One region of the Paenibacillus sp. E194 genome, then DNA from elsewhere that is predicted to be linked to it. Evidence: riboswitches for the same ligand, from Rfam matches in the RefSeq annotation. Region 1 holds a riboswitch; each other region holds the start of a gene.
The links. A riboswitch is a leader RNA that binds a small molecule or an ion and turns the genes downstream of it on or off. The one in region 1 is predicted to bind cobalamin.

Region 2: it holds a riboswitch for cobalamin, as region 1 does, so the genes downstream of both, AZ66_RS14020 (1-propanol dehydrogenase PduQ) here and AZ66_RS29640 (S-layer homology domain-containing protein) in region 1, are expected to answer to the same signal.
Region 3: it holds a riboswitch for cobalamin, as region 1 does, so the genes downstream of both, AZ66_RS12040 (ABC transporter substrate-binding protein) here and AZ66_RS29640 (S-layer homology domain-containing protein) in region 1, are expected to answer to the same signal.

Annotation. Positions count from the first base shown of each region.
Region 1 is NZ_JMDX01000022.1:21,195-24,370, reverse strand. Features, by position in the region: gene rlmN (23S rRNA (adenine(2503)-C(2))-methyltransferase RlmN) at 106-1,203, shown strand; cobalamin riboswitch at 1,339-1,531, shown strand; gene AZ66_RS29640 (S-layer homology domain-containing protein) at 1,685-3,176, shown strand, end outside.
Region 2 is NZ_JMDX01000088.1:7,250-10,425, reverse strand. Features, by position in the region: gene AZ66_RS14025 (alpha/beta hydrolase family protein) at 1-592, shown strand, start outside; gene AZ66_RS32650 (hypothetical protein) at 625-819, shown strand; adenosylcobalamin (AdoCbl) riboswitch at 912-1,063, shown strand; gene AZ66_RS14020 (1-propanol dehydrogenase PduQ) at 1,448-2,590, shown strand; gene AZ66_RS14015 (BMC domain-containing protein) at 2,786-3,142, shown strand; gene AZ66_RS14010 (EutP/PduV family microcompartment system protein) at 3,155-3,176, shown strand, end outside.
Region 3 is NZ_JMDX01000069.1:21,525-24,700, forward strand. Features, by position in the region: gene AZ66_RS12035 (FecCD family ABC transporter permease) at 1-611, opposite strand, end outside; gene AZ66_RS12040 (ABC transporter substrate-binding protein) at 629-1,627, opposite strand; cobalamin riboswitch at 2,076-2,287, opposite strand; gene AZ66_RS12050 (histidine phosphatase family protein) at 2,485-3,176, opposite strand, start outside.

The sequences.
Region 1 (3,176 bases):
ATAAGAGGAAGTTCAAAAAGTCCGCTGCGACATTTTTGAACTATTTTTAAAAGCACTTATAAGCAAATAAGACAGAATTTTAACGTGTTGAAAAGAGGGCACTAGATGAATAAGCAATCCATCTATGGATTAACATTGGATCAGTTGGCCGCTTGGTTAGAGGAGCGGGGGCATAAGAAGTCACGAGCATCCCAAGTGTGGGATTATTTATATCGCAAGCGGGTCAAGGATTTCGCTGATATGACAGAAGTAAATGAAGCCAGCGTAGCACTGCTGTCCGAACACTTCGTCATTCATACGCTTAACGAGCATGTGAAGCAGCAATCGGCTGACGGCACAATCAAGTTCTTGTTCAAGCTGCAGGATGGCAACTTAATTGAGACCGTGTTGATGAGACACAAATTCGGGCTGTCAGTATGTGTGACGACTCAGGTTGGCTGCAACATCGGCTGCAGCTTCTGTGCGAGCGGACTGCTGGCGAAGAGCCGCGACTTGTCGAGCGGCGAGATTGTGGAGCAGATCATGAAGGTTCAGCACCATTTAGATGCAGTGGGTGAGGGTGATCTGGTCAGCCATATCGTCGTAATGGGTATCGGAGAGCCATTCGATAACTTCGAGAATATCGTCGACTTCTTGCGGGTCGTTACCGACCACAAAGGTCTGGCAATTGGAGCAAGACGAATTACGGTATCGACAAGCGGCTTGGCGAATAAGATCAAAGACTTCGCAGATATTAATCTGCGGGTGAACTTGGCCCTGTCCTTGCATGCGCCGAATGATGAGCTTCGCACGCGCATTATGAAGATTAACCGCGCGATTCCGATTGCGAAGGTGATGGAGGCGATTCGGTACTTCATCAATACGACGAACCAACGGGTGACGCTGGAATATATTTTGCTGAAGGATGTAAATGATCAGCAGGAGCACGCACTTGAATTGGTACAGCTGATTCAAGAGTGGAAGATGCAGGACGAGGTCAATGTGAACTTGATTCCGTACAATCCGGTTGATGAGCACAGCCAGTACCAACGCAGCGAGCAGGAATCGATTCGTGGCTTCTATGACGTCATGAAGAAAAATGACATTAGCTGCAGTGTACGGTTGGAGCATGGTACAGACATTGATGCTGCTTGTGGCCAGCTTCGCAGCAAGCAGATTAAGAAAGAAAGCAGTGCTGGTGCCGATCAGGCAGCTATGAGCTAAAAAACATATCGTAATCTAATAAAAGGCGTGCCTACCAATGGGTAGGACGCTTTTTTTCATAATGTCTATGAGAAAGTTCTTTGTCCACCCTACTAAATTTTGCTACAATAACACCACGTATTCTTATCGCAATTACATAGAAACAGTTTATATGGTGCTGTGCATGCGCAGCTTAATAGGGAAGTCGATGCGAGTTCGACGCGGTCCCGCCACTGTAACGCAGAGCTGACAATCAAGGCTTTTATCCACTGTTAACTGAGTTAACGGGAAGGTAGATTGTCGAGCGATGATGCGAAGCCAGGAGACCTGCCATATAAGTGCTCTATATTTCTCACGAGGATGGGAGGGGGATGTTTATTCGTGCTGCTAGTAGGAGATTACTAGTGTATTTGGCTGCACCGAAGTGGTTACCTAACATCTTTCTAACACGGAAAGGTGTTTTTTTATTGCCTACATTTTGAATTAGTAAGGAGAGCGGACATTGAAGATTACGAACAGAATGTTGAAGACGAGCTTGTCTGCATTTTTAAGCATTGTATTGTTGCTATCTATCATTCAGCCACAAGTCATAAAAGCGGCTAGTGGGCAGGACAATACACAGTTAAATAACATGATTGAACAGACGGTTCAATATTATAAGGACTATTATAATGATGCTTCTAATAAAGGCGCTGTAAGTGATTCATGGTGGGAGCTTGTTGCTCTGTGGAGCGCGGGTCAAGATTTACATAATGGGACTTGGAGACTACCTACATGGGAAACAAAAGAGCCAAGACTTCGTCCAAATGCAGGAGGCACCGATCATATTCGATATATTTATGGCCTGCTCGCCTTAGGAAAGAATCCGGCTCACGCTTGGGAAACGAACAGGAATCTGTGGGCGGAACTGGCAGCTCAGCAAGATCCAGCAACGGGTGCTATCGGTGGAGTCAATAAACACATTTGGGGAATGCTTGCCTTAAGCGCCGGTGAAAAGCTTGGTCAGGATATGGGGTCATGGAATGCCGCATCCAAGCAAAAAGCACTCGATTATCTGCTCAAAGCACAATATGCTGACGGAGGTTATGGACTGTCAGCTACCGGCAGCTCGGGTGATACTGACATTACTGGTATGGCGCTGCTTGCACTTGGTCAATACCAAGGACAGAGCGCGGTAGATGCGGCAATTGAACGAGCTAAGGAATTGTTGAAAAAACGCCAATTGGACAACGGAGGGTTTGATTCCGTTGGTACATGGGGATCCGGAGATAATTCCAATAGCTTATCTACATCCGTATCGGGATTGGTTGCTGCAGGCGATGATGTCTTGTCAGCAAAGTGGAAAGAGCCTAACGGCACAGTTATCGATGCATATGCACGATTCCAACAAAATGATGGATCGTTCAAATGGAAATTAACAGATTCTTCTACAAATAGGATGGCTACCGAGCAGGCTCTTGTCGCATTGCTCGATATCAAGCATGGAAAATCGGTATGGAGTCGCCTCGCGGAAGTGAAGCTTCCATCGGATCAATCGCAGACAAATGGCAGGACAATCTTAGTTGGCGAGCATCAAACGAGCGTCACCGAAGGAACTTATCTGGATCCATTATCCTCAAGTAAAGTAACACTTGAATTTCTTAAGGATGAACTGCCACACGTAATTTCGGTAACGAGCAGTACTTACTTAGAAATAGAACCGAAAACGGTTGTAATTTCGACATGGGATAAGAGACTTGAGCTACCCCATAGTTTGGGGACAAGTAATGATAATTTGCTTACGAAGGTCAACGAGGGTTTGTCCCTTGTAAACAAGGAGACAACGGGAATTGATCTCCGCTTAAAAGTGGGCGGTGATCAGGAGATCCGATTCAATCAACATGTAACCCTCATCCTGAAGGGGCAAGGAGATAAGGAAGCCGGGTTCATTAATGAAAACGGGATATTTACGTTGATTCCAAAATACGATAATTCCTCAGAACGGAATGAAGAGG
Region 2 (3,176 bases), on a different contig from region 1:
TGGTGCATTCGGCAGCAAAGAAAGCAATTATTCAGCCTATATGGAGCTTGCGAGCCACGGGTACGTAGTATGCTCTATTGATCATCCGTATCATTCTTTTTATACGGAGTCCGAGGACGGAAACAGGGCGTTCATCGATCAGGGATATATGCAGGAAGTCTTTGGTGCCAACAAGGGAACATACACGGTAGAGCAGACCTATGGGCTTAATCAAAAATGGATGAAGCTCCGTACGGATGACATGAATTTTGTAATCGATACGATTTTAGGAAAAACAAAAACGAGCAGTGACAAGGCGTATCAACTGGTGAATACCCACAAAATAGGTCTGTTCGGACACTCTATGGGTGGAGCGGCAAGCACGATGCTTGGCAGGGAGCGTGATGATGTTGGCGCCGTTGTCAATATCGATGCCCCAATGATTGGCGAGCTCGTATACAACAAGGAGACCGATGATTTTGCGGCAAGCAACCAGACCTATACAACTCCGCTTCTTAATATCTATTCTGACGCTGTGTGGGTACAGCTCCTACAGCGCAACAGCAAATCTCCTTATGCAGCTAACAAGGTTATTGATAAAAAGGTAAAGTAGTGCATACCGTCCATTTCCAAGGAGCGGAGCATTTGAGTCTTACCGACCTGTCCCTCATTTCCCCGCTAATATCCAATATGCTGCAGGGCGGCAGGGTGGCAGAGATTGATCCCTATTACTGTCTTGAAACGATGAATCATATTCTAGTACAATTTTTCGATAGTTATCTCAAAGGGCAGGGCCGCTTCACATCTGCCGGGACATATTGCCGGGCAAATCACTCTTAACGATTTCGATCCTCAACTTTTATCTTTTTTCATATTGCGCTTCAGATCGTTTGTGCTATAATAAATGTCGAATGGACGACCATTCACGTCATGCACAACAGAAGAAGTTATAGACAATGGAAGTTTGGTGCAAATCCAACACGGTCCCGCCACTGTAATAGGCCGAATGCTCGGTCTTAAGTCAGGTCTTTTGTCTAGTAACTTTGCCAGGCCAGTCATTTCGAGGCGAAAGTGACTGGTTTACAAGTCTAGTGACGATTGCGCCTCACTAGGCTTTTTTATATTTTTCGAAGGCAGTCGACAACGCAGTCGAGTTGCCTGGTGGTCGCCGCCGAATATACGAAGTTGTACAAGCGAGGCAAGCGGGACATTCTTCAACGAAGAAGAATCAGATGCACAATGACGTGTATGTCCCAACTTTTTCTTACAGAGATATGTCGTAATGATGAACTCGACCCTATTGAGGTTGACGCATGTTTGCGTTACGATGTACAGTATAGATGATAATTGAATGATAAGTTGCACAATGGCGTGCACACGACATAACAAGCAAAGAGGCTTTTTGAAGGGATCTATCCCTTTGAGAGGCCTCTTTTTTTGTTGCAACTACTCGTTGGAGGTGCTTTACGTGGATAAACTTTCGATCAAAGCCGATCTCTATATGGGGCATGGCGCACTGGATCGTCTGATGGAATGGCGTAATAAGCGGATTTTCATCGTTACCGATCCATTCATGGTTAAATCAGGGATGATCAACATGGTATTCGATCGGCTTCATGAGAGCAATGAGCAATACATTTTCAGCAATATCGTACCCGATCCTCCTGTTGAAATCGTAACCGAAGGTGTTGAGGCATTGGGTGCGTTCAACACAGATTTAATTATTGCAATTGGCGGTGGGTCTGCGATTGATGCGGCTAAGGCGATGAAGCTGTTTGCGCAGAAGCTGCTGAACCAGCAGGAGATTCCGTTTGTCGCGATTCCAACAACAAGCGGAACAGGATCAGAAGTGACTTCGTTCTCTGTGATTAGTGACAAGCAGAAAAATATCAAATACCCACTTGTATCCGATGAGATGCTGCCGCAAGAGGCGATATTGGATCCGGAGCTGGTCAAGAGTGTGCCGGACTTCATTACGGCAGATACCGGAATGGATGTATTGACGCATGCGATTGAAGCTTATGTGTCTACAAAAGCGAATGATATATCCGATGCGCTTGCCGAGAAGGCAATTAAGCTGGTGTTTGCTTACTTGCCACGTGCATATAAGGATGGCGGGGATCTAGAAGCACGTGAGAAGATGCATAATGCCTCCTGTATTGCGGGAATGGCATTTAATATTACTTCGCTCGGGCTTAACCATGGGATTGCGCATGTCGCAGGAGCCAAATTCAAAATTGCGCATGGCCGCATGAATGCAATGCTGCTCCCGCATGTTATTGAATTCAATGCGAATTATAAGCCAGGCTATGGCAGGGAAGAGAGCACATCTGCAGCGGTTCGCTATGCAGAAATCGCGAAGAGCTTGGGTCTATCCGCACCGAATCCGAAGAGCGGTGTACGCAGCTTGGTGCAAGCTATCAAGCAGCTGCAGAAGCAATTGCAGATGCCGCAGACGCTAAAGGAATGCGGAATTGAACGGGCGCTGCTGGATGAAATGAGGGAGTCGATTGCCGAAGGCGCGTTGAAAGATGGCTGTACAGCGACGAATCCTCGTGTACCAACAACTAGAGATGTGGCTGAAATTTTGAACAAAATGTTTCAATCGTAGGTTTGCGTCGAATTTTGTCTGAATGTGTATTGACAACGTTTGCAGTATTAAAATATAGTAAAGGTAACACAACGGCGTGTTGCATACAAAACCAAGCAAAGAGGCTTCTTAAAATTCCTGTGCGAACTTTTAAGGGGCTTTTATGTTTTTTTACAGCAATTTCACGTGTTTCTGACATGAGAGTGAGATGATGGTATGGAGCAACACACTGAGAAACAACGCGTTATTCAAGAGTATGTGCCTGGTAAACAGGTCACGCTGGCTCATATTATCGCGAATCCGAATCCAGATATCTATAAGAAGCTGGGATTAGGGAATGACGCACATGATTCAATCGGAGTCATGACGATAACACCAAGTGAGGCGTCCATTATTGCAGCGGATATCGCGACGAAGGCGGCTGGCGTACAGATTGGCTTCGTCGATCGCTTCAGCGGATCACTCGTCATTACAGGCGATGTATCCTCTGTCGAATCCGCCATAAGTGAAGTGCTGTTTGGATTGCAAAATATTTTAGGCTTCTCAACTGCTGCGAACATAACGAGAACGTAGGTGAAGAAGCTGATGAGAAAAATTATTTTCGCCG
Region 3 (3,176 bases), on a different contig from region 1:
GTATAAGACCAGCCTCGCATCGCCAAGCTGCCCATCACCCAAAACAAAATTTCATTTATCGTCTGATTTGTCATTGCTACAAGAAAAGAGACAACGGAGCCAAGAAAGGCCTGCATCACGACCCCGGATAAGATCAGTGTCTCGATCGGGATCTTCCCCTGCTCACTGGCCAGCCTAATAACGAACATCAAGGTCGCTACCCCTGTTGCGAATGCAACGATAGGAATCGTCCATTCGCCGAACAGCGAATACTGCAGACCGAAGAAAATAAGGAATGCGGCTCCAACAGAAGCTCCTGAAGATACCCCTAACGTATACGGATCAGCCAACGGGTTGCGCAGCACACCTTGAAATGCAGTACCTGCGACCCCAAGCGCCGCCCCTACGAGCATTGCCAATAGAACTCGTGGAAAGCGTACTTTCATCATAATTTGTGCGGAAGCATCATCCCATGTGACCGCTATGAACTGATCCAGCCCTGGAATATGATGAAGCAGAATTTGAGCAATTTCCCCCATTGGCATTTTCACTGAGCCTACAGCAAGGCATCCTACAACGGACAAAAGGAGAAGCGCAATACCCGCTCCTCCATACCAACCCATTTTATTCATCGATTTCTCCACGATGATTATTTCACCAAGTCCGGATGAACCGCCTTCGCAACTGCCTTCAATCCGTCAGCTACACGAGGTCCCGGACGGCTGATCAGGTTCTGATCCACACCGATTACTTGATTGTTCTTAATTGCATTGATGTTGTTCCAACCGCTGCGTCCACGAATAATTTCTTCCAAGGATTTGTTCGTCTCGGAGTCCACTACACCTTGCGTGAACATGATTACATCCGGATTGGATTTAATAATGTTCTCTTCGTTAATTTGAATCCAGCCAGTTGAATCAGCTGCAACGTTCGTGCCGCCTGCCAGTTCAATCAGCTCGTTCATGAACTCGCCGCTGCCTACTGTCCAGCCTGGGGAGAATTCAATATACACCTTTTTCTTCTCCGCACTTTGAACGGCCGACTTCACATCTTCACGTACTTGTTTCATGTTGTCAACAATCGTCTTCGCCTTAGCTTGCTGATCCGTAATTTGACCATACAATTCAATGTTCTTAATCACATCGTCGTACGTTTTTGGCTCAACCTTGAATATTTTAATGCCCAGTTCACGGAACTTCTTCACGACGGGCTCCTTCATGGAGATACCTGTGAATACGATGTCCGGCTTAGCTTTAATGATTGCCTCTTCATTCGGCTTCGTAATGCCGCCCATTTTCTCTTTGGACTTCGCTGCCTCTGGATAGTCGTCAAAATCAGACACCCCAACGATTTGTGTATCCAATCCAAGCGCGAACAAGGACTCTGTCTCAGCTGGAGACACGGATATAATACGTTCTGGCGCTTTGTCGAATGTGAATTCCTCACCCGTCGCATCCTTAACAGTCAGTGGATACGTCGTTTTTAGATCATCCTGCTTCGGTTGTTCTGTAGCCCCATTGCCATTGGACTCTTGCTGTGCTGTATTCTCAGCAGGCTTAGCCGCATCTTTATTGCCGCAAGCAGCAAGTCCTACTGTAAGCATTAGCGCCAATAGCGCCGCAACCGATTTGTTCAGCCATTTGTTCATGTCAGAATCTCTCCCTCGCGTCATTCTTCCTAGTCTCTAACCATGTACTACCCGTGCAGGTGTGAAGCGGTTCCATCCTTCGCCATGCGAACGAAAATGCACTGCAAGCTGCATTTGCCGTCAGCATGTATGTACACTCCCTATTCGGTATCAGTTGTCAATGAGCACTTGCATATACCTGAGCTGTAAATCATCCTGTGACTGAATTTGTGATATACATTCGTGCTGTGCAATTGCATTGAACTGCAGTTTACCTTGTACAAGCGAAGTGCCTGCAGGATGTGAAATCATTTCCAAATACAGAAAAACCCCCGATCCTTCGATCCGGGGGAACACAAAGTCATCTATCGCAATATTCAACAGACACCTAGAAGCAGGAAGCAAGCAGCTGCGCTGCCATGTTGCCTGATGCATTACGCCAATGACGTGATCCTCTCCGCGAAGGATACAGCTCGTCCATCTTCAGGCAGGTTTCCTGACTTAGGAGAATACGTTGCAGCTCGCCTTCCCATCCATAGCGGTACATACAGCACACACTAACGAATTCGACAGTGGCATCATGAGCGCAACACTCCATTCACAGTGGCGGGACCGCGCCGGGTTCACACCGGCTTCCCTATTAACCTCGAATATGCATCGGCCATATAATACATCGGTGTCTCTTACCGAGCAACGCGTATTAATCCGTACCGCATACATACCCAAGGACCTGAAGTATCACGATTATTCAATATGGAATACATTTCGTCATCCAAGTGCTAAACTCGATAATTGATTATAGGGGAAAAGCCCCTGCGTTGCAATAGATTACATCATTGCGCGTCTCCAATGAGCCTGCTTTTGACACACAAACGACATCATCTGCTTGGAAGCCGTTCTGCTCGCAAGAACTTCCATTTGCGGGCACATCGCTTCGCCGTAATCATAACACCGCCACCGATTGGCGCAGCGGCTTCCCAGAATGACTTCCGTGGGAAAGCCAGCGTATATAAGCGACGAACGACGCCACCGTGTGTGACGATGACAACATCCGGCCGCGGGGTAGGCCCGCTTCCATATGACTGTCTCTGCATCCGGCTTGTCTTGCTGCGCAGCACGCGACCACGTGGCAGCGGCGAAGAATGGTACGGCCGACGACGGATAGCGCACTCTTGCCGTTCCATGTGATTTCCGCTGCTGATGAAGGAATCACGCGCATTGCGCAGCACTTCCCACCATACATGCGCCGTTCGCGTACAGAAGGACTGCCACGGTTCCCCGCGCGGCGGCTGGATGGCTGACGAGTCGTCAAGCCATCTTCGATACTGTGGATCTTCCTTCAAGTCATTGTAGGTTAACCCTTCCCACATACCGAAGTCATATTCTCGCAGCCTTGTGTCCTCCACAGCTTGTATGCTGTCACGCGGACGCAAATAGGCGAGCGTGTCGCGACAGCGGCGCATATCGCTCGTGTATAGCAGCGGTGATGGATGCGCCAATGTTCGGCGAAGCGCTCGGAGCTCTTCTGTTGAATCCGGCAATAGCGGCACATCCGAATAGCTAATATATC